4 regions of the Streptomyces sp. NPDC046465 genome follow, and region 3 is predicted to be linked to each of the others. Evidence: riboswitches for the same ligand, from Rfam matches in the RefSeq annotation. Region 3 holds a riboswitch; each other region holds the start of a gene.

What was found. Region 3 has a riboswitch for cyclic di-AMP ahead of ABZ953_RS04335 (NlpC/P60 family protein). Riboswitches for the same ligand answer to the same signal wherever they lie in the genome.
Region 1: it holds a riboswitch for cyclic di-AMP, as region 3 does, so the genes downstream of both, ABZ953_RS37720 (M23 family metallopeptidase) here and ABZ953_RS04335 (NlpC/P60 family protein) in region 3, are expected to answer to the same signal.
Region 2: it holds a riboswitch for cyclic di-AMP, as region 3 does, so the genes downstream of both, ABZ953_RS34475 (LysM peptidoglycan-binding domain-containing protein) here and ABZ953_RS04335 (NlpC/P60 family protein) in region 3, are expected to answer to the same signal.
Region 4: it holds a riboswitch for cyclic di-AMP, as region 3 does, so the genes downstream of both, ABZ953_RS07555 (M23 family metallopeptidase) here and ABZ953_RS04335 (NlpC/P60 family protein) in region 3, are expected to answer to the same signal.

What each region holds. Positions count from the first base shown of each region.
Region 1 covers NZ_JBEYZK010000044.1:8,061-12,264, reverse strand. The annotation lists gene ABZ953_RS37730 (pitrilysin family protein) at 1-632, shown strand, start outside; gene ABZ953_RS37725 (pitrilysin family protein) at 629-2,011, shown strand; cyclic di-AMP (ydaO/yuaA leader) riboswitch at 2,208-2,371, shown strand; gene ABZ953_RS37720 (M23 family metallopeptidase) at 2,384-3,187, shown strand; gene ABZ953_RS37715 (GntR family transcriptional regulator) at 3,384-4,076, shown strand.
Region 2 covers NZ_JBEYZK010000030.1:57,944-62,147, reverse strand. The annotation lists gene ABZ953_RS34485 (sigma-70 family RNA polymerase sigma factor) at 156-740, opposite strand; gene ABZ953_RS34480 (hypothetical protein) at 721-969, opposite strand; cyclic di-AMP (ydaO/yuaA leader) riboswitch at 1,598-1,752, shown strand; gene ABZ953_RS34475 (LysM peptidoglycan-binding domain-containing protein) at 1,757-2,521, shown strand; partial or broken gene ABZ953_RS34470 (alpha/beta hydrolase) at 2,575-3,223, opposite strand; partial or broken gene ABZ953_RS34465 (AraC family transcriptional regulator) at 3,235-3,769, shown strand; gene ABZ953_RS34460 (HNH endonuclease family protein) at 4,168-4,204, shown strand, end outside.
Region 3 covers NZ_JBEYZK010000002.1:296,287-300,490, forward strand. The annotation lists gene pcrA (DNA helicase PcrA) at 1-2,190, opposite strand, end outside; cyclic di-AMP (ydaO/yuaA leader) riboswitch at 2,488-2,644, shown strand; gene ABZ953_RS04335 (NlpC/P60 family protein) at 2,652-3,860, shown strand; gene ABZ953_RS04340 (hypothetical protein) at 4,010-4,204, opposite strand, start outside.
Region 4 covers NZ_JBEYZK010000004.1:21,528-25,731, forward strand. The annotation lists gene ABZ953_RS07550 (aldo/keto reductase) at 1-591, opposite strand, end outside; gene ABZ953_RS07555 (M23 family metallopeptidase) at 724-1,803, opposite strand; cyclic di-AMP (ydaO/yuaA leader) riboswitch at 1,815-1,977, opposite strand; gene ABZ953_RS07560 (PP2C family protein-serine/threonine phosphatase) at 2,123-3,265, opposite strand; tRNA gene ABZ953_RS07565 (tRNA-Met) at 3,477-3,550, opposite strand; gene ABZ953_RS07570 (alginate lyase family protein) at 3,598-4,204, opposite strand, start outside.

The DNA.
Region 1 (4,204 bases), on a different contig from region 3:
TGCGCGAGGTCGTCGAGGAGGAGGTGCCGGCCCGCGCCCTGATGGCCGCCTACCGCCTCCCGGAGGACGGCACGCGCGCGTGCGACGCGGCCGACATCGCCCTCACCGTCCTCGGCAGCGGCGAGTCCTCCCGGCTCTACAACCGCCTCGTGCGCCGTGACCGCACCGCGGTCGCCGCCGGGTTCGGCCTGCTGCGCCTCGCCGGGGCGCCCTCGCTCGGCTGGCTGGACGTCAAGACGTCCGGCGACGTCGAGGTCCCCGTCATCGAGGCCGCCGTCGACGAGGAACTGGCCCGCTTCGCCGCGGAGGGCCCCACTCCGGAGGAGATGGAGCGCGCCCAGGCGCAGTTGGAGCGTGAGTGGCTCGACCGGCTCGGCACGGTCTCGGGCCGCGCCGACGAACTGTGCCGGTACGCCGTCCTGTTCGGTGACCCACAGCTCGCCCTCACCGCCGTGCAGCGCGTCCTCGACGTCAGCGCGGCAGAGGTCCAGGAGGCCGCCAAGGCCCGTCTGCGCCCGGACAACCGCGCGGTGCTCGTGTACGAACCCGTGACCGTCGCCGACGAGGACGAAGAAGCCGTCGAGAACGCTGAGAACGCTGAGGACGCCGAGGAAGAGGAGGCGGCGAAGTGACCGAGGCCGCGATGCAGTTCCATCCACAGCCCCAGGGCGGCACGGCCAAGCCCTGGGCCTTCCCGGCGCCCGAGCGCGGCACGCTGCCCAACGGCCTCACCGTGCTGCGGTGCCACCGTCCGGGCCAGCAGGTCGTCGCCGTCGAGATCCACCTCGAAGCGCCGCTGGACGCCGAGCCCGAGGGCCTCGACGGCGTCGCCACGATCATGGCGCGGGCCTTCAACGAGGGCACCGACAAGCACTCCGCCGAGGAGTTCGCCGCCGAGCTCGACCGCTGCGGCGCGACGCTCGACGCGCACGCCGACCACCCGGGCGTGCGGGTCTCCCTGGAGGTCCCGGTCTCCAGGCTCCCCAAGGCGCTCGGCCTGCTCGCCGACGCCCTGCGGGCCCCCGCCTTCGCGGACAGCGAGATCGAACGGCTCGTACGCAACCGCCTGGACGAGCTCCCGCACGAGGCGGCCAACCCGGGGCGCCGCGCCGCCAAGGAGCTCTCCAGGCAGCTCTTCCCGGCCGCCTCGCGCATGTCCCGGCCGCGCCAGGGCACCGAGGAGACGGTCACGGCCATCGACTCGGCGGCGGTGCGTGCCTTCTACGAGAAGCACGTCCGGCCCGCCACGGCCACCCTGGTCGTCGTCGGCGACCTGACCGGCACCGACCTGGACGCCGTCCTCGCGGACACCGTCGGCGCCTGGACCGGGTCCGCGGGCGAACCGCGCCCGGTGCCGCAGGTGACCGCCGACGACCGCGGCCGCGTCGTCATCGTGGACCGCCCCGGAGCGGTCCAGACGCAGCTGCTGATCGGCCGCGTGGGCGCCGACCGGCACGACCGCGTCTGGCCGGCCCAGGTCCTCGGCACGTACTGCCTGGGCGGCACCCTCACCTCCCGCCTCGACCGCGTCCTGCGGGAGGAGAAGGGCTACACCTACGGAGTGCGGGCGTTCAGCCAGGTGCTGCGCTCGGCGCCGGACGGCACGGGCGCCGCGATGCTCGCCATCAGCGGCTCCGTGGACACCCCGACCACGGGTCCCGCGCTCGACGACCTGTGGAAGGTCCTGCGCACCCTCGCCGCCGAGGGCCTGACCGACGCCGAGCGTGATGTGGCCGTGCAGAACCTGGTGGGCGTGGCCCCTCTCAAGTACGAGATGGCAGCCTCCGTAGCGGCCACTCTCGCCGACCAGGTCGAGCAGAACCTGCCGGACGACTTCCAGGCGCAGCTGTACCGGCAGCTGGCCGCCACCGGCACCGTGGAGGCCACTGCCGCCGTCGTGAACGCCTTCCCGGAGGACCGCCTGGTGACGGTCCTCGTCGGGGACGCCGCACAGATCGAGGAGCCCGTCAGGGCGCTCGGTATCGGTGACGTGAGTGTGGTCACGGGCTGAGTGACAGTCAGGACATATCGGGACCCCAGTGGCCACTTCGGCCGCTGGGGTCCTCATATGTCCGAATTACTATGGAGGTTGCCTGTCTGCCCTGTGGCGTGCGCTACAAAAGTCGAGTTCTGTTTGTCGAACGAAAGACGCCCCGTTTAGCGTCGGTCCGGCTGTTCGTCGCGCAGTACGCCGCATCCGCGGCACCGGACAGTCATCGCCGAGTCCCCGTACGGCGCGAGCCAGGGGAGCCGGGGACCCACATGTCCCCTGGGGTGAATCGGGCACCTTGCCGTTGAGGCGAGGAACCCGTAGGAGACCTTCCTGCTCCGAACCCGTCAGCTAACCCGGTAGGCGAGAGGGAAGGAAAGGATCACCCGCCACATGGCGTTCACCCGTGCCACCGGGAAGCACCGTCGTCCGAGCCGCCTCACGCGGACCACCGCGAACGTCGCGGGTGTCGCGGCGCTCACCACCACCGGTGTCATCGGAGGCCTTGCCGCCCCGGCGCTCGCCGCCGCCGACGAAGCGGCCGTGGAACACACCGGCCTCACCCAGGCGATATCCGTCGGCGACTCGCTTGCCGAGAACATCGGCGCCCAGGCCGCCGCCCAGCGCCAGGCCGCCGACGACGCCGCTGCGGCGAAGAAGGCCGAAGAGGCCGCCAAGAAGAAGGCCGCGGAAGAGAAGCGCAAGGCCGAGGCCGAGGCCAAGGCGAAGGCCAAGAAGGAGCGCGAGGCCAAGGAGCGCGCCGCCCGCGCGGCCGAGCGCAAGCGCCTGAACACCTACGTCGCCCCGGTCGACGGCTCCTACGTCTCCACGGGTTACCAGACCGGAGGCGCCATGTGGTCCTCCGGCAGCCACACCGGCATCGACTTCCACGCGGCCTCGGGCACCTCCGTCCACGCGGTCGGCTCCGGCACCGTCGTCGAGGCCGGCTGGGGCGGGGCCTACGGCAACAACGTGGTCATCAAGATGAACGACGGCACGTACACCCAGTACGGCCACATGTCGTCCCTCGGCGTCACCGTCGGCCAGACGGTCACCCCCGGGCAGCAGATCGGCCTCTCCGGCTCCACCGGCAACTCCAGCGGTCCGCACCTCCACTTCGAGGCCCGCACCGGCGAGGAGTACGGCTCGGACATCGACCCGATCGCGTACCTCCGCGGGCACGGCATCAACGTCTGACGCGCGCGGCCCAGCAGCACTCCACCGAAAGCCCCGGCTCCTGGCGAGCCGGGGCTTTCGCCGTTGCCTCCAGCATTGTCCAAAAGGTATCCATGAATTTTGGCCCGCTGTCGGAAATTTCCGCGCTCTGCAATAGAGTCACGGAACGAACGTCGGTCGACCGCGTTATGCGGGGATGAAGGCGGAGGTCCGGGTCATGCGTGTTCCCGCGCATTCGGTATGCACGGCCATTCGGGACGACATCGTCGCCGGCGTGCACGAAAGGGGCGGCCGGCTCGCCGAGGAAGTTCTCGCGCGCCGGTACGGCGTCTCCCGCGTCCCCGTGCGCGAGGCCCTGCGCACCCTGGAGGCCGAGGGTTTCGTCGTCACCCGCAGGCACGCGGGCGCGTGCGTCGCCGAACCCACGGAGCAGGAGGCCGCGGATCTCCTGGAGGTCCGCACGCTGCTCGAACCGCTCGCCGCGGCGCGCGCCGCGCAGCGCCGTACGGACGCACACCTCAAGGTCCTGCGCGGACTGGTCAGGCTGGGCCAGGAGCGCGCCAGGAGCGGGCGGGGGGAGGATCTGCGGCCCCTGGGCGGCTGGTTCCACGAGACGCTCGCCCAGGCGTCCGGCAGCCCCGGCCTGAGCGCCCTGCTCGTCCAACTGCGCCACAAGGCCGCCTGGATGTACGTCGTCGACAGCCCGGCGGCGCCTGCCGACTCCTGGGCGGAACACGCGGCGATCGTCGACGCGGTGGCCCGCGGGAACGCGGAGCGGGCCAGGGCGCTCACCGCAGCGCACGCCGCGCGGGCGACGGCCGCGTACCGGCCGCGTCATGTCCGGCGGCCCGGCCGCGGCCGGGTGAGCGATTCGCAACATGGCGTCAACACGGTGAGCCTCCAGAATTAACGGAGACGCCGTATACAAAGGGAAGGTATTTCCCGGCCCTCATTTGTGCTGCGCTTGCCGCCATTTGTGCTGTGCGCCGCGTGTGCCTTGCACCTTCAATTATGCGCAGGCAAACGTCGAGGGGGTCA
Region 2 (4,204 bases), on a different contig from region 3:
GGCCAGGACCCGGGCCAGGAACATGACCCAAGCGCGCCCGGATCCGCTCCAGACCCGCCTCGCTGTCAAAGGTCTCTTCGAGCGCCTGCCCCACCGCACCTTCGGTGGCCTCAAGTGCCCTGGTCAAAGTCTCGTCGCCGGTCACATCCGGTTCATCACGCATCGCTCGTCTCCCCGCTCACGACAGCCAGCCGACTGCGGGCCTGGTGAATCAGGTTGCGTACTGTGCTGCTGGTGACTCCCATGTCTTGGGCCGCCTCGTCGGTCGAACATCCCGCGATGTGCACGAGGACCAGAGCCTGCCGCTGACGCTCCGAGAGCTCTCCGATGGCTTCCAGGAGGTTACGGAACGTCTCTCTCACCGCCACTTGGTCCTCGACCGGCATCGCACCGCCGTCCCGGTCCGTCTCCTCCCCCAGTGGGACCGTCTCGACCCCGCGTCGATATACCGACATCGCGTGCCGGACCGCGGTCTTGACGAGCCAGCCCTGCCAGTTCCTGATCTCCTCTGCTCCTGGCTTGCGCAGGTGTTCCCCCGCTTGCACGAAAGCATGCTGGCAACCTTCCCAGCCGTCGTGGCTGTTCCCCGCGGCAGCCACAGTCGCTTTACGGAGCACCACTTTGCCGTACCTCCGGAAGAGGGTCTCGACCCGCACTACACACGCGTCGCTCCACCCGTCCGAGTAGTCGTCCGAGTACCCGTCAGCAGCAGGCGGTCGCTCACCGGTATCGCTCGTCACCGACACCAGCCCTTCCGGCCGCGGGGACGGTGATCTCCCACTCGCTCATCGCCCTCCCCTGAGCATCCTGCGTTCTGAAACGGACCCGCGTCCCGCCGGGTGACAGGCGCAGCACGGCAACGACCGCAGCCCAACGGGCCCGCTCCCGCACTCGGTACGCAAGCGCGGCCGCCATCGTGCCCAGGACCGGCACGTACGTGAGGGCCATCAGCCACACATTGTCACCCACGGCGCTCGACTCCTCCATCGTCGACGACAACTCCTTCTGCCCGATAGAGAGTTGAGAGCCCCGAAACGTCTAGGAACCCGAGCCGACACCTAATCCGTACCCGCATCCGTACCCGCTCAGCCCGCCCGGGACGCGAGGCCAAGTGGCGCGCGCCGTCACCACGGCTCGTCATCACGGCTCGTCATCACGGCTCAACCAGAAGCTGCCAGAACCAGCCAGGCCTAGTCATACGACCGACCACAAGCCTGCGTGACGCGGGGCGGAATCATCCAGCTTTTCGATCAGCCATAGGGCGGGCCCGACCAGGCCGACACGACCGGTGAAATGTCCGCTCTGGAATGAAAAGTGGCCTGCGTGCTCCAGGTAATTTCGACCCACACCCCATCCGGTGAAATGAGTCACATCGTCCGTTCAGGCTCACAGAGGCGGCTTGAAGCTCATTCCCGTTCCGCCCAAAGCGAGTTGGGTCTATTCGATCAAAGGCGCCGGGGTCGGCTCGATTGCCCGGAACCACTTCGGCACATTCCTCCTCACAATTTTGGCCTTGTTCCGTTCTGACTTTCTCGTCTAACGTCACCGCCAATCCGGATGGAACGCCGAATCCTGCCGCTGTCCGGAAACCCACTCAACCACTCACTCACTTACGCACGGCAGGAGCGGGGAACCCAGGTAAGCCGCCGATCCGGATTCCGGAACGGCTCGGGGTGAAGTCGCCATATCGGTGCGACCGGACATCTCCCGTCCGAACCCGACAGCTCACCTCGCAGGCGACGGAGAGGAATTCGTCATGCCTGCAAAGGGAAAGCACCGCCGCCCCAAGTCCAACTCGCTCAGCCGGGGCATCGCCGCCGCAGGCGCGGGCGGGACGGTGCTCGTCCTCCCGGTGCTCGGCGCGACCACCGCCGACGCGGCGCAGGCCGACTCGGCCGCCAAGCCCGCCGCGGCCCCCGCGACCTACGTGGTCGCCGCAGGCGACTCCCTCTCCAGGATCGCCCAGGAGCACTCCCTGACCGGCGGCTGGAAGAAGCTGTACCAGGACAACCGCGGCGTCCTCGGCGGCGACCCGAGACTGATCCACCCGGGCCTCAAGCTCACCCTCGGCCAGACGGGCGCGGCCGAGCCCGCCCAGAAGCCGACCGCCTCCAACGCGTCCGCCGAGCGGGCGGACCGCTCCGAGCGCCAGGACGACCTCGCCGCCGAGCCCGCCGCTCCCCCGGCGCAGAAGTCCTACACGGACGACCTCGACGGATGGATCAACGAATCGCTCGACATCCTGGCCCAGCACGGCATCCCGGGCTCGTACGAGGGCATCCACCGCAACATCATGCGCGAGTCCTCAGGCAACCCCCTGGCCACCAACGACTGGGACTCCAACGCTGCCGCCGGGACCCCTTCCAAGGGGCTCCTGCAAGTCATCGGCCCCACCTTCGCCGCCTACCACGTGCCCGGCACGTCGACGGACAGCTTCGACCCGGTCGCCAACATCACCGCCGCCTGCAACTACGCGGCCGACCGGTACGGCTCGATCGACAACGTGGACGGACCGTACTGACCTCCCGCTCTCCTGCGGCGAGGTGTGCGGCGCGGCGTGCGGCGCCGCACCGGTCAGGCCACCGGTGCGAAGGCCGTGATCGCCCCGACGAGGTCGGCCGGAGCCTCCAGCGGGATCAGATGACCCGTGTTCGGGATCACCGTGAACTCGGCCCCGAAGAGGTAGGGCAGCAGATTGGCGAGGAGCACGTCGACGGGCTCGACGCGGTCCCTCTCTCCGGCGACGACGAGGTCGGGGACGCCGATCATGCGGGTGTGCTCGGTGATGTCCTCCGCGATGCCGCGCAGCGTCCACTCCGTCCGGGCGGCATCGGTGCGAGTACGCGAATCGGTCGAGACCCGCGCCTTGATCGATTCGGGTAGTTCGGTCGCGGTGGGGATGTCGTCCCGCGCGCCGGCGACGGAGTCGTCGGAGTCGTAGGCGTGGGAAAGGCCCTCCGGGTACGCGGGAGTGATCCCCTCGGCGGGCTTCGCAGGACCGGAGCCGACGAGGACGATCCCGCGGAGGCGGGCGAGCCGGGTCGCCGCGGTCAGCTGCGCGACCTTGCCGCCCATGGAGTGTCCGACGAGTAAGTAGTCGCTGATGCCCAACGTCGGCGATCACGGCGAGTGTGTCGTCCGTGAGCCTGCGGAGCGTGTACGGACCGGGCAGCCCGGCTGAGCGGCTCCACCCGCGAAAGTCGACAGTGAGTACGTCGCGGCCTCTGCCGAGGCATCGGCGTGACTGGCCACCCTACGGTGGAAACCGGACACGTGACCGCGATCCGGCAGACGATCTATCAGCCCGTCGGGCGCGGTGCCGCCGCTGTCGAGACGAGGACGTTCGGCCGCCTTCGCGAACTGAACGACGACGGCACGCGACGCGCCGACTTCCACGTCCTGGCCATCGTCGACGTCGGCCACAGCTCCGTCACGGTGGCCTTCCTCTGCCACCCCTTCAAGGAGCGGACCGTGGTCTGAGTCGCTCCAGGCGCGGTGCACCAATGGGACGACATCGCCGATGTGGCCGGGCACGTCATGCTGTTCGTCCCGACCGCGCCCGTCACCCACTCCGCCCGAGAACTCGCCGCGGCCCCCGACCTGCTGACGCGGTGGAGCATCGGCGACGCCGACCGGCCGTTCGTCGACACCGCGCGGAACCATCTCCTCCTAGAAGCACCCCCCACCCGGAGACGCGTCGACGGAGTCGACGGAACTGCCCGAGATTCTGCTCTCCGCACTCATCGCCCGGCTCCGACCGCCGTCGTCGCACGGTGCGGCTTTCCCGCGTCCAACTTTTCGGTGTCCTTCCGAAAGGCGACAGGCATGCGGCCGGGCGCTGGCAGACAGCGGAGGTCACGCGGCGTTCCCCTCGTTCGGCGGGATTTCCCCAACTGTAAGAACTCCACTAACCGCAGAAACCGGGAACCGGCAACCAGCAACCAGGGAACCTCAAGAAACTACACGTTGCCCCTTACCAACGCCCCGTCAGAGCTATTCCCCCTCAAAGCACTTGCATTTCTACCGGCGGCCCGCGCGCCCACGCTCTCGAAGTGAACGCCCCCGCCCACCGGGCGCAACGTTTCTGCGGTGAATCGATTCCTCCACTCGGATCAGGCGCCGCCAGGCGTCCGGGACGTACCGCCGATGGCCGCCCAGCCTGGCTGAGTGATCAAGAACTTCATCCGTGGCTTCGCCGCGCTCA
Region 3 (4,204 bases):
GCCCCAGGCGCTGCGCATGGAGGACCGCGTCAGGTAGAGGCGCTCACGCGCGCGCGTGATGCCCACGTACGCGAGGCGGCGCTCCTCCTCGAGCTCCTTGACCTGCCCGAGGGAGCGCATGTGCGGGAAGACGCCGTCCTCCATGCCGGTCAGGAACACCACAGGGAACTCAAGGCCCTTGGCGGTGTGGAGGGTCATCAGGGTGATGACTCCGGAGCCGTCGTCCTCCTCGTCAGGGATCTGGTCGGAGTCGGCGACCAGGGCGACCCGCTCCAGGAAGTCGGAGAGCGTACCGGTCGGAGCGGCGCCTTCACCGGCCTCCCCCTCGTCCGCACCGGCCTCGTCCTGAGCGCCGTCCGCTGCCTGGTTGCCGTCCTGACTGTTGTCCTGGTTGCCGTTCTGGCTGTTGTCCTGCTCGAACTCCAGTGCCACGGCGGCGAGTTCCTGGAGGTTCTCGATGCGCGTCTCGTCCTGCGGGTCGGTGGAGGCCTGCAGCTCGGCGAGGTAACCGGTGCGTTCGAGCACGGCCTCCAGGACGACGGCCGGGCCCGCGCCGGACTCGACGACGGTCCGCAGCTCCTCCATGAGCGTGTTGAACCGCTTGACGGCGTTGGTCGACCGGGCCGCCATTCCGTACGCCTCGTCGACACGGCGCAGGGCCTGCGGGAAGGAGATCTTCTCGCGCTGCGAGAGCGCGTCGATCATCGCTTCCGCGCGGTCGCCGATGCCCCTCTTGGGGACGTTGAGGATGCGGCGCAGCGGGACGGCGTCCTCGGGATTGGCGAGGACACGCAGGTACGCGAGGACATCGCGGACCTCCTTGCGCTCGTAGAAGCGGACGCCGCCGACGACCTTGTAGGGCAGGCCCACGCGGATGAAGATCTCTTCGAAGACACGGGACTGGGCGTTCGTCCGGTAGAAGATCGCCACGTCACCGGCCTTGGCGTCACCCGCGTCGGTGAGGCGGTCGATCTCGTCGGCGACGAACTGTGCCTCGTCGTGCTCCGTGTCGGCGACGTACCCGGTGATGCGCGCGCCCGCGCCCTGGTTGGTCCAGAGGTTCTTCGGACGGCGGCTCTCATTGCGCTCGATGACCGCGTTGGCGGCGGTCAGGATCGTCTGCGTGGAGCGGTAATTCTGCTCCAGGAGGATCGTCGTCGCGTCGGTGTAGTCCTCCTCGAACTGGAGGATGTTGCGGATCGTGGCGCCGCGGAAGGCATAGATCGACTGGTCCGCGTCACCCACCACGCACAGCTCGGCGGGGTCGTCGCCCTCGCCTCCGGAGGGGCCGACCAGCTCGCGCACGAGTGCGTACTGTGCGTGGTTGGTGTCCTGGTACTCGTCGACCATGACGTGCCGGAAGCGGCGCCTGTAGTGCTCGGCGACGTCCGGGAAGGCGCGCAGCAGGTGGACCGTCGTCATGATCAGGTCGTCGAAGTCCAGCGCGTTCGCCTCGCGGAGGCGCGACTGGTACATGGCGTAGGCCTGGGCGACGGTCTTCTCGAAGCCGTCGGCGGCCTGACCGGCGAAGTCCTCCTCGTCGATCAGCTCGTTCTTCAGGTTCGAGATCTTGGCGCTGAACGACTTCGGCGGGAACTTCTTCGGGTCGAGGTCCAGGTCGCGGCAGACCAGGGCCATCAGACGCTTGGAGTCCGCGGCGTCGTAGATCGAGAAGGAGGACGTGAAGCCCAGCTTCTTGTACTCGCGGCGCAGGATGCGGACGCAGGCGCTGTGGAACGTCGACACCCACATCGCGTTCGCCCGCGGGCCCACGAGCTGCTCGACGCGCTCCTTCATCTCACCCGCGGCCTTGTTCGTGAAGGTGATCGCGAGGATCTGGCCGGGGTGCGCACCGCGCTCGGCGAGCAGGTACGCGATGCGGTGGGTCAGCACGCGGGTCTTGCCGGAGCCCGCGCCGGCGACGATGAGCAGCGGGGCACCGGCGTGCACCACGGCCGCGCGCTGGTTCTCGTTCAGCCCGTCGAGGAGCGTCGCCGGGTCGATGACCGGGCGGGGGGCACCGTCGCGGTAGTGCGAGTCCCGGGTCATGGGCGCGTCGAACTTCCCGTCGAACAGATCATCCGGAATGGGCTCCGGAGCACTGTCCTCGGGCGGCGGCGGGGGCGCTTCGTCCGTGGCCCGGGAGGGCTGCAGGTCCGCCAGGAAGCTGTCATCAAAGAGGCTGCTCATCGCCTCCCGAGTCTAGGCGGCCCCACTGACAACCCGCTGCGGGTTCCGGTCACCTCACACTTGCCCACGCCATGCCCATGTCTTGCCTACGTCTTGCCTACACCCTGCCTACGCCTTGCCTACACCCTGCCTGCGGACGCTCACGCTCCGCATCCACTCGGCATGATCGCGCCAAGGCCGTGGAAAGTCACGAAAATGTATCGGGCATATCGAACATCAACCTTCACAGGGACCACACGAGTTGGCTAGCGTGCTCCGCGGGCTGCTCGTCCCCCCACCGGCGAACCCGCCGGGAACGAGTGGCCTCCGCCGAGTCCGACATGTTCGGAGCCGGGGACCCACCGAAAACTTGGGGTGAATCGGTCCCGCACGTAGTACGGGACCGTAGGGCAACCTTCCGGACCACCCGCCCGAACCCGACAGCTAACCCGGTAGGCGGTCTACGGAAGGAGTCGCCTCCCTTGGCGTCGCACCGCAAGCCGCGGACCCGGGCAGCCGGAATTCGCACGACCCCCGCCATCGGCATCACGACAGCGGCCCTCACCTCCGTCGCCCTCCTGTCCCAGAGCGCGCAGGCAGCGCCCGCCGCGCCGACGAAACCCAGCCTCGAAGAGGTCCAGAAGAAGGTCGACGAGCTCTACCAGCAGGCCGGTGTGGCCACGCAGAAGTACAACGCGGCCAAGGAGCGCACCGACAAGCAGCGCAAGAAGGTCGACCGCCTGCTCGACGACGTGGCCGAGCGCACCGACGAGCTGAACGACGCGCGCAAGGAGCTCGGCTCGTTCGCCGCCGCGCAGTACCGCACCGGCGCCGTCTCCGAGACGGCCACGATGATGCTCGCCAACGACCCGCAGGGCTACTTCGACCAGAACCACCTGGCGGACCGGCTGACCACGCGCCAGAAGAAGGCGGTCGACGCCTACACGACGCAGCAGGCGTCGGCGACCAAGCAGCGCACGGAGGCCGCAAAGAGCCTGGAGACCCTGAACGATTCGCGGGACGACCTCAGGACGAGCAAGCAGACCGTCCAGAAGAAGCTGGGTGACGCGCGCGAGGTCCTTTCCAAGCTGACGGCCCAGGAGAAGGCGCGGCTCGCGGAGATCGAGCGGAAGAAGAAGCAGGAGGCCAAGCGCAAGGCCGAGAAGCTGGCCCGCGAGCAGGCCGCCGAGGCGGAGCGCAAGCGGAAGGCGGAGGAGGAGGCCCAGCGGGAGAAGGACCGGGAGCAGGGTCAGGGCTCCGGCTCCGGCTCCGGCTCTGATGCGGGCTCGGGCTCGGGGTCGGGTTCCGGTTCGGGCTCCGGGAGCACGGAGGGCGACTACGCCACCAAGGCCGCGAAGGTCATCGCCTTCGCTCAGGCCCAGATCGGCAAGCCGTACGTGTGGGGTGCCACCGGCCCCGACTCGTACGACTGCTCAGGGCTCACCCAGGACGCGTGGAAGGCGGCTGGGATCTCCCTGCCGCGCACCACGTGGGACCAGGTGAAGGTCGGCACGACCGTGAAGACCGCCGACGCCAAACCGGGTGACCTGGTGTTCTTCTACGACGACATCAGCCACGTGGGCATCTACATCGGCAACGGCAAGATGATCCACGCCCCGAAGCCGGGCGCGAACGTCCGCGTCGAGTCGATCTACTACATGCCGATCCACAGCGTGGTGCGCCCCGCGTAACCGTCACACCTCAAAACCCCTCATGACACCTCATAAAAGTGGCCCTCCACACGCGCGTGGAGGGCCACTTTCGTGACGGTCGCCTTCATGAGAGCGGGTTCATGACGGTCGCCTTCATGAGGGCGGGTTCCTACGTCCGGGTCAGGTCCTCAGGTCCACAGCACCGCGATGAAGATGTTCGCGACGGTCAGCAGGCCGACCGCGCCGAACAGGCCCTTGTCGACCTTCTCCTCGTCCCGCTTCACGTAGACCAGCGCGAGGATCACGATCAGCAAGGCCAGCTTGATGCCGATCTTGAGGTTGTTGACCGTGTTGTCGTCCGCCTGGTTGAGGCCCACCAGGAC
Region 4 (4,204 bases), on a different contig from region 3:
CTGGAGCGGGCCCTCGTAGGTGTCGCGGGAGACGAGGTTGTAGTGCGGCTGGAGCGCGACGTAGCGCGCGAGGCCCTCGCGGTCGGAGAGGTCGAGGGATTCCTGGAGCCGTTCGGGCGTGATGTTGGAGGCGGCGATGGCCCGCACCTTGCCGTCCCGCACCAGCTCGTCGAGCGCGCCGATGATCTCCTCGACGGGGACCGAGGGGTCGTCGTAGTGCGTGTAGTAGAGGTCGATGTAGTCGGTGCCGAGGCGGCGCAGGGAGGCCTCGGCACCGGCCTTGATCGTGGCCGGGGAGAGGCCCTTGAAGTCGGGGTGCGCACCGACCTTCGTGGCGAGGACGACGTCGGAGCGGTTGCCGCGCTCGGTCAGCCACTCGCCGACGAGGGTCTCGGACTCGCCGCCCTTGTTGCCCTCCACCCAGGCCGAGTAGGCGTCGGCGGTGTCGATGAAGTTGCCGCCCGCGGCGGTGTAGGCGTCGAGGACGGCGAAGGACGCCGTGCGGTCGGCGGTCCAGCCGAAGACGTTGCCGCCCAGGGCGAGCGGGAAGACCTCGAGGTCGGATGAGCCGAGCTGGCGAAGAGAAGTCATACGTTCCGCAACGTCCGGGACGGAAACGGAATTCCATCTCTGACACGACGAAACCGGCGGCCCTGGCGTCGGGGGGGTTGGCGCCAGGGCCGCCGGAGTTGAGGGCGCCCTCAGGGGTCGGTCAGGGTGCGGTCAGGGGTTGAGGCCCTTGCCCTGCAGCCAGCCCAGCGGGTCGATGCCGGTGCCGTCGGGCGTGTGGACCTCCATGTGGAGGTGCGGCCCGGTGACGTTGCCGGTCGCGCCGACGCGGCCGATGACCTCGCCGGTGGTGACCTTCTGCCCCGCGCTGACATTGAGCGAGGACTGGTGGCAGTACCAGACCTCCGTGCCGTCCTCGAGTTCGAGCACGGTGCGGTAGCCGTACGCGCCCGCCCACCCGGCCTCCTTGACGGTGCCGGTGTGCACCGCCTTGAGGGGGGTACCCGTGGGAGCGGCGAAGTCGAGGCCGGTGTGGTGACCGGAGGACCACATGGCGCCGGAGTCACCGAAGTGCGAGGTGAGGGTGTACGAGGAGGTGGGGATGGCGTAGCTCTTGGCGAGCTTGGCCAGGCGCGCGGCCTCTGCCTTGGCCTTGCGGGCCTCCTCCTCCTTCTTCTTCTTGGCGGCGGCCTTGGCCTTCGCGTCCTTCGTGGCCGCCTCCTGCTGGGCGGCGGCCTCCCCGGCGGCCTTCTTGACGGCGGCGTCCTCGGCCGCGGTCCGTACGGCGGTGTCCGCCTGGTTCTGCTGGTTCTCGGCCTGGCGCATGATGCGGGCGCGCAGCGCCTCACCCGCGTCGGTGGTGCCCTGCTCGGCGTCGGCGGTGCTGACGCCCGCCGCGGTGAGCGGGGCCGCCGCGGCAGCGGTCGCCGTGGAGTCCGACGCGTCGTCGGAGATCAGCGAGCCCACGCCGGGCAGCGACTTGGCCGCGGGCAGCGAGTCCGCGACGGTGTCCATGCCCGGCAGGTCGGGCATCGATATGGAGACCGGCGGCTTGCCGTCCTGCGCGGTGGCGATGCCGCCCGCGCCGACGGCGGCGATGACGCCCACGCCGAGGACGGTGGAGCTGCGGGCGAGCCCGCCGCCGCCCTTCTTGTGCACACGGTGCCTGCCGCGGACGGGACGGACGGAATCCTCGGTGGGGTTCCACTCCTCGAAGGAGTCGTCGTCGTACGTACCGAAGTCATCGTCATTCGGTATGTACACGGCTTGGGGGGCAGGCCGGTTGGACGCCACTGGGGCGCACTCCTTTCCTTCCTTCTCGCCTACCGGGTTAGCTGACGGGTTCGGAGCAGGAAGGTCTCCTACGGACACCTGGCACGGGTGCACGGATGCACGGTGCGCAGATGCCTGATTCACCCCAAGTTGGTGGTTCCCCGGCTCCCTTGCGGGATTAGGCGCGTGCGCGCGGAGCCGCCTCTAGTGACGGCTGGGACGACCGCGCTGCGTTATCGAACGTTAATAGACAGCGGGTCCGTATTCCAAGCCGTTCCGGTTGATCGTTAGCTTCACATTCTCTTGACAGTACGTCAGTTGGTGTGCGGAGGGATGCCCTTCAGTCACGGGACGTGATGTCCGGGTCCCCGGCGACGGGCCGCCGCACCGCGAGCAGCGCCATGTCGTCCGTCATCCGCCCCCCGGTGTGCCGCCGCACCTCCTCCGCGAGCGCGGCGAGCAGCGCGCGCGGACCGCCGCGGCCCGGGAAGATCCGCCCGCCGAGCCGGGTCGCGGGATCGTAGAACTCCCCCGCCGCGTCGCGCGCCTCCGACAGGCCGTCCGTGTAGAGGAGCAGCATCGCGCCGGGCGGGAACTCCGACTCGTCCGCCCGGTCCGGCCAGACCCCCAGCTCGCCCATGCCGAGCGGCAGCGCGGGCTCGGTCGCCGACAGGACGCACAGCCGGCCGTCCCCGCGCAGCAGCAGCGGCGACGGGTGCCCCCGGTTGATCAGCCGTACGGCGCCGCCGGCGTGGTGGATCTCGGCGAGTACGGCGGTCGTGAACCCCTCGAACTGGTCGAGTCCGTCGCGCCGGGTGCCCTCGCGGGCGAGGGCCCGCTCCAGGCGCTGCGCCACCGCCTCCAGCGTCGTCTCCTGCTCGGCGGCCTCCCGGAAGGCGCCGATGACGACGGCGACCGCCGCGACCGCGCCCATGCCCTTGCCCCGGACGTCACCGACGATGATCCGCACGCCGTACGGGGTGTCCTGCACCGCGTACAGGTCGCCCCCGATGAACGCGTCGGCCTGCGCGGCCTCGTACCGCGCCGCGATGTCGAGCCCGCCGATCCGCGGATCGGGTTCGGGCAGCACGGCGCGCTGGGTGGTCTCGGCGATGGAGCGGGCGTTGGCGAGCCGGTCGTTGCCGCGGCGCACGACGCGGTTGATGACGATGGCGAGGGCCGCGACGGTGACCACGGTGAGCACCTCGGTGACGGCCTCGACATGGCTGCTGACCGGGTTGCCGAAGTGCAGGAAGAGGACGGCTGCCGTGGCGGCCACGCCGGTCAGGACGGTGCTGAGCTGCGAGTAGAAGGGGGCGGCGATCAGCGGGGCGGCCGTGTAGAGGGGGGCCGCGGTGAATTCCGGCGGGGTCGACACGTCGTACACGACGCCGATGATCAGGAGCAGGAGGGGCAGGGAGCGGACGAAGGCCCGCTCGTGCGCGGTGGCACCCCTGTCCCCGGCTTCCGCTCGCTGCCCCACCGCTTGTCTCCCGCCGACTCCGCACCCGTCACCGAGTCCATCACCGCGCCCATCACCGCGCTCCACTCAGGGTTCCCCCGAGGGGGAGCGGGGGCGACCTGGCGCGGTCCGACCGGGTTACGGGAGAGGAGTACGGGCAGCGGTACGGAAACAAGTGCGGAAAACACCTAGGGCCCGGAACCATTACTGGTTCCGGGCCCTAGGCCTTGAGTAGCGGGGACAGGATTTGAACCTGCGACCTCTGGGTTATGAGCCCAGCGAGCTACCGAGCTGCTCCACCCCGCGCCGTTGAATGCAACTCTACGCCATTCGGAGGGGTGCGTCGAACCACCTCAGGCGTTGCCCGCGTGCGTGAGCGTCTCCCAGGCCACGAAGAGGCCGTCCGTCCCCTCCGGCCGCCCGCGTTCCGTGTACCTCTCGGTCTCCGGCAACTCCAGGTGCAGCCGCCCCCGCAGGTGGTTGAGGCCGACCTCCGTGTCGGGCCCCATGTCGCGCTGCACCCGGCCGCCGCACAGCCAGCCCGGCACCGGCGCGCCCAGCTGGTACTTGGAGTGGAACTCGAAGGCGGCCCGCAGCCGGTCCTCGGCCTCCCCGTACAGGTCGACACCCTGATGCCAGGCGGTCTCCGCCATGTGGGAGGCCGCCGCGAGGGAATAGCTGGCGTGCTTGAAGTTGCGACACGTCTCCTGGGACAGCCCGTCGGCGAAGGTGCCCTGCCCGAACCAGTACCTCTTCAGCTCGGCCGCGGTGTCGATGCCGCTGCCCTCCGGCGAGACCGGCAGCTTCCCGTCCGACTCCAGATAGAAGTAGGCGGGCACGCGCGTGCGGAAGTGGTGCACGGACTTCTCGAACGTCGCGTGGTCGTCGAGGAAGACGGCCATCGCCATGGTGGCGTCGGCCATCACCAGGTCCCAGTTGCCGTTGAAGTCGGCGGAGCCG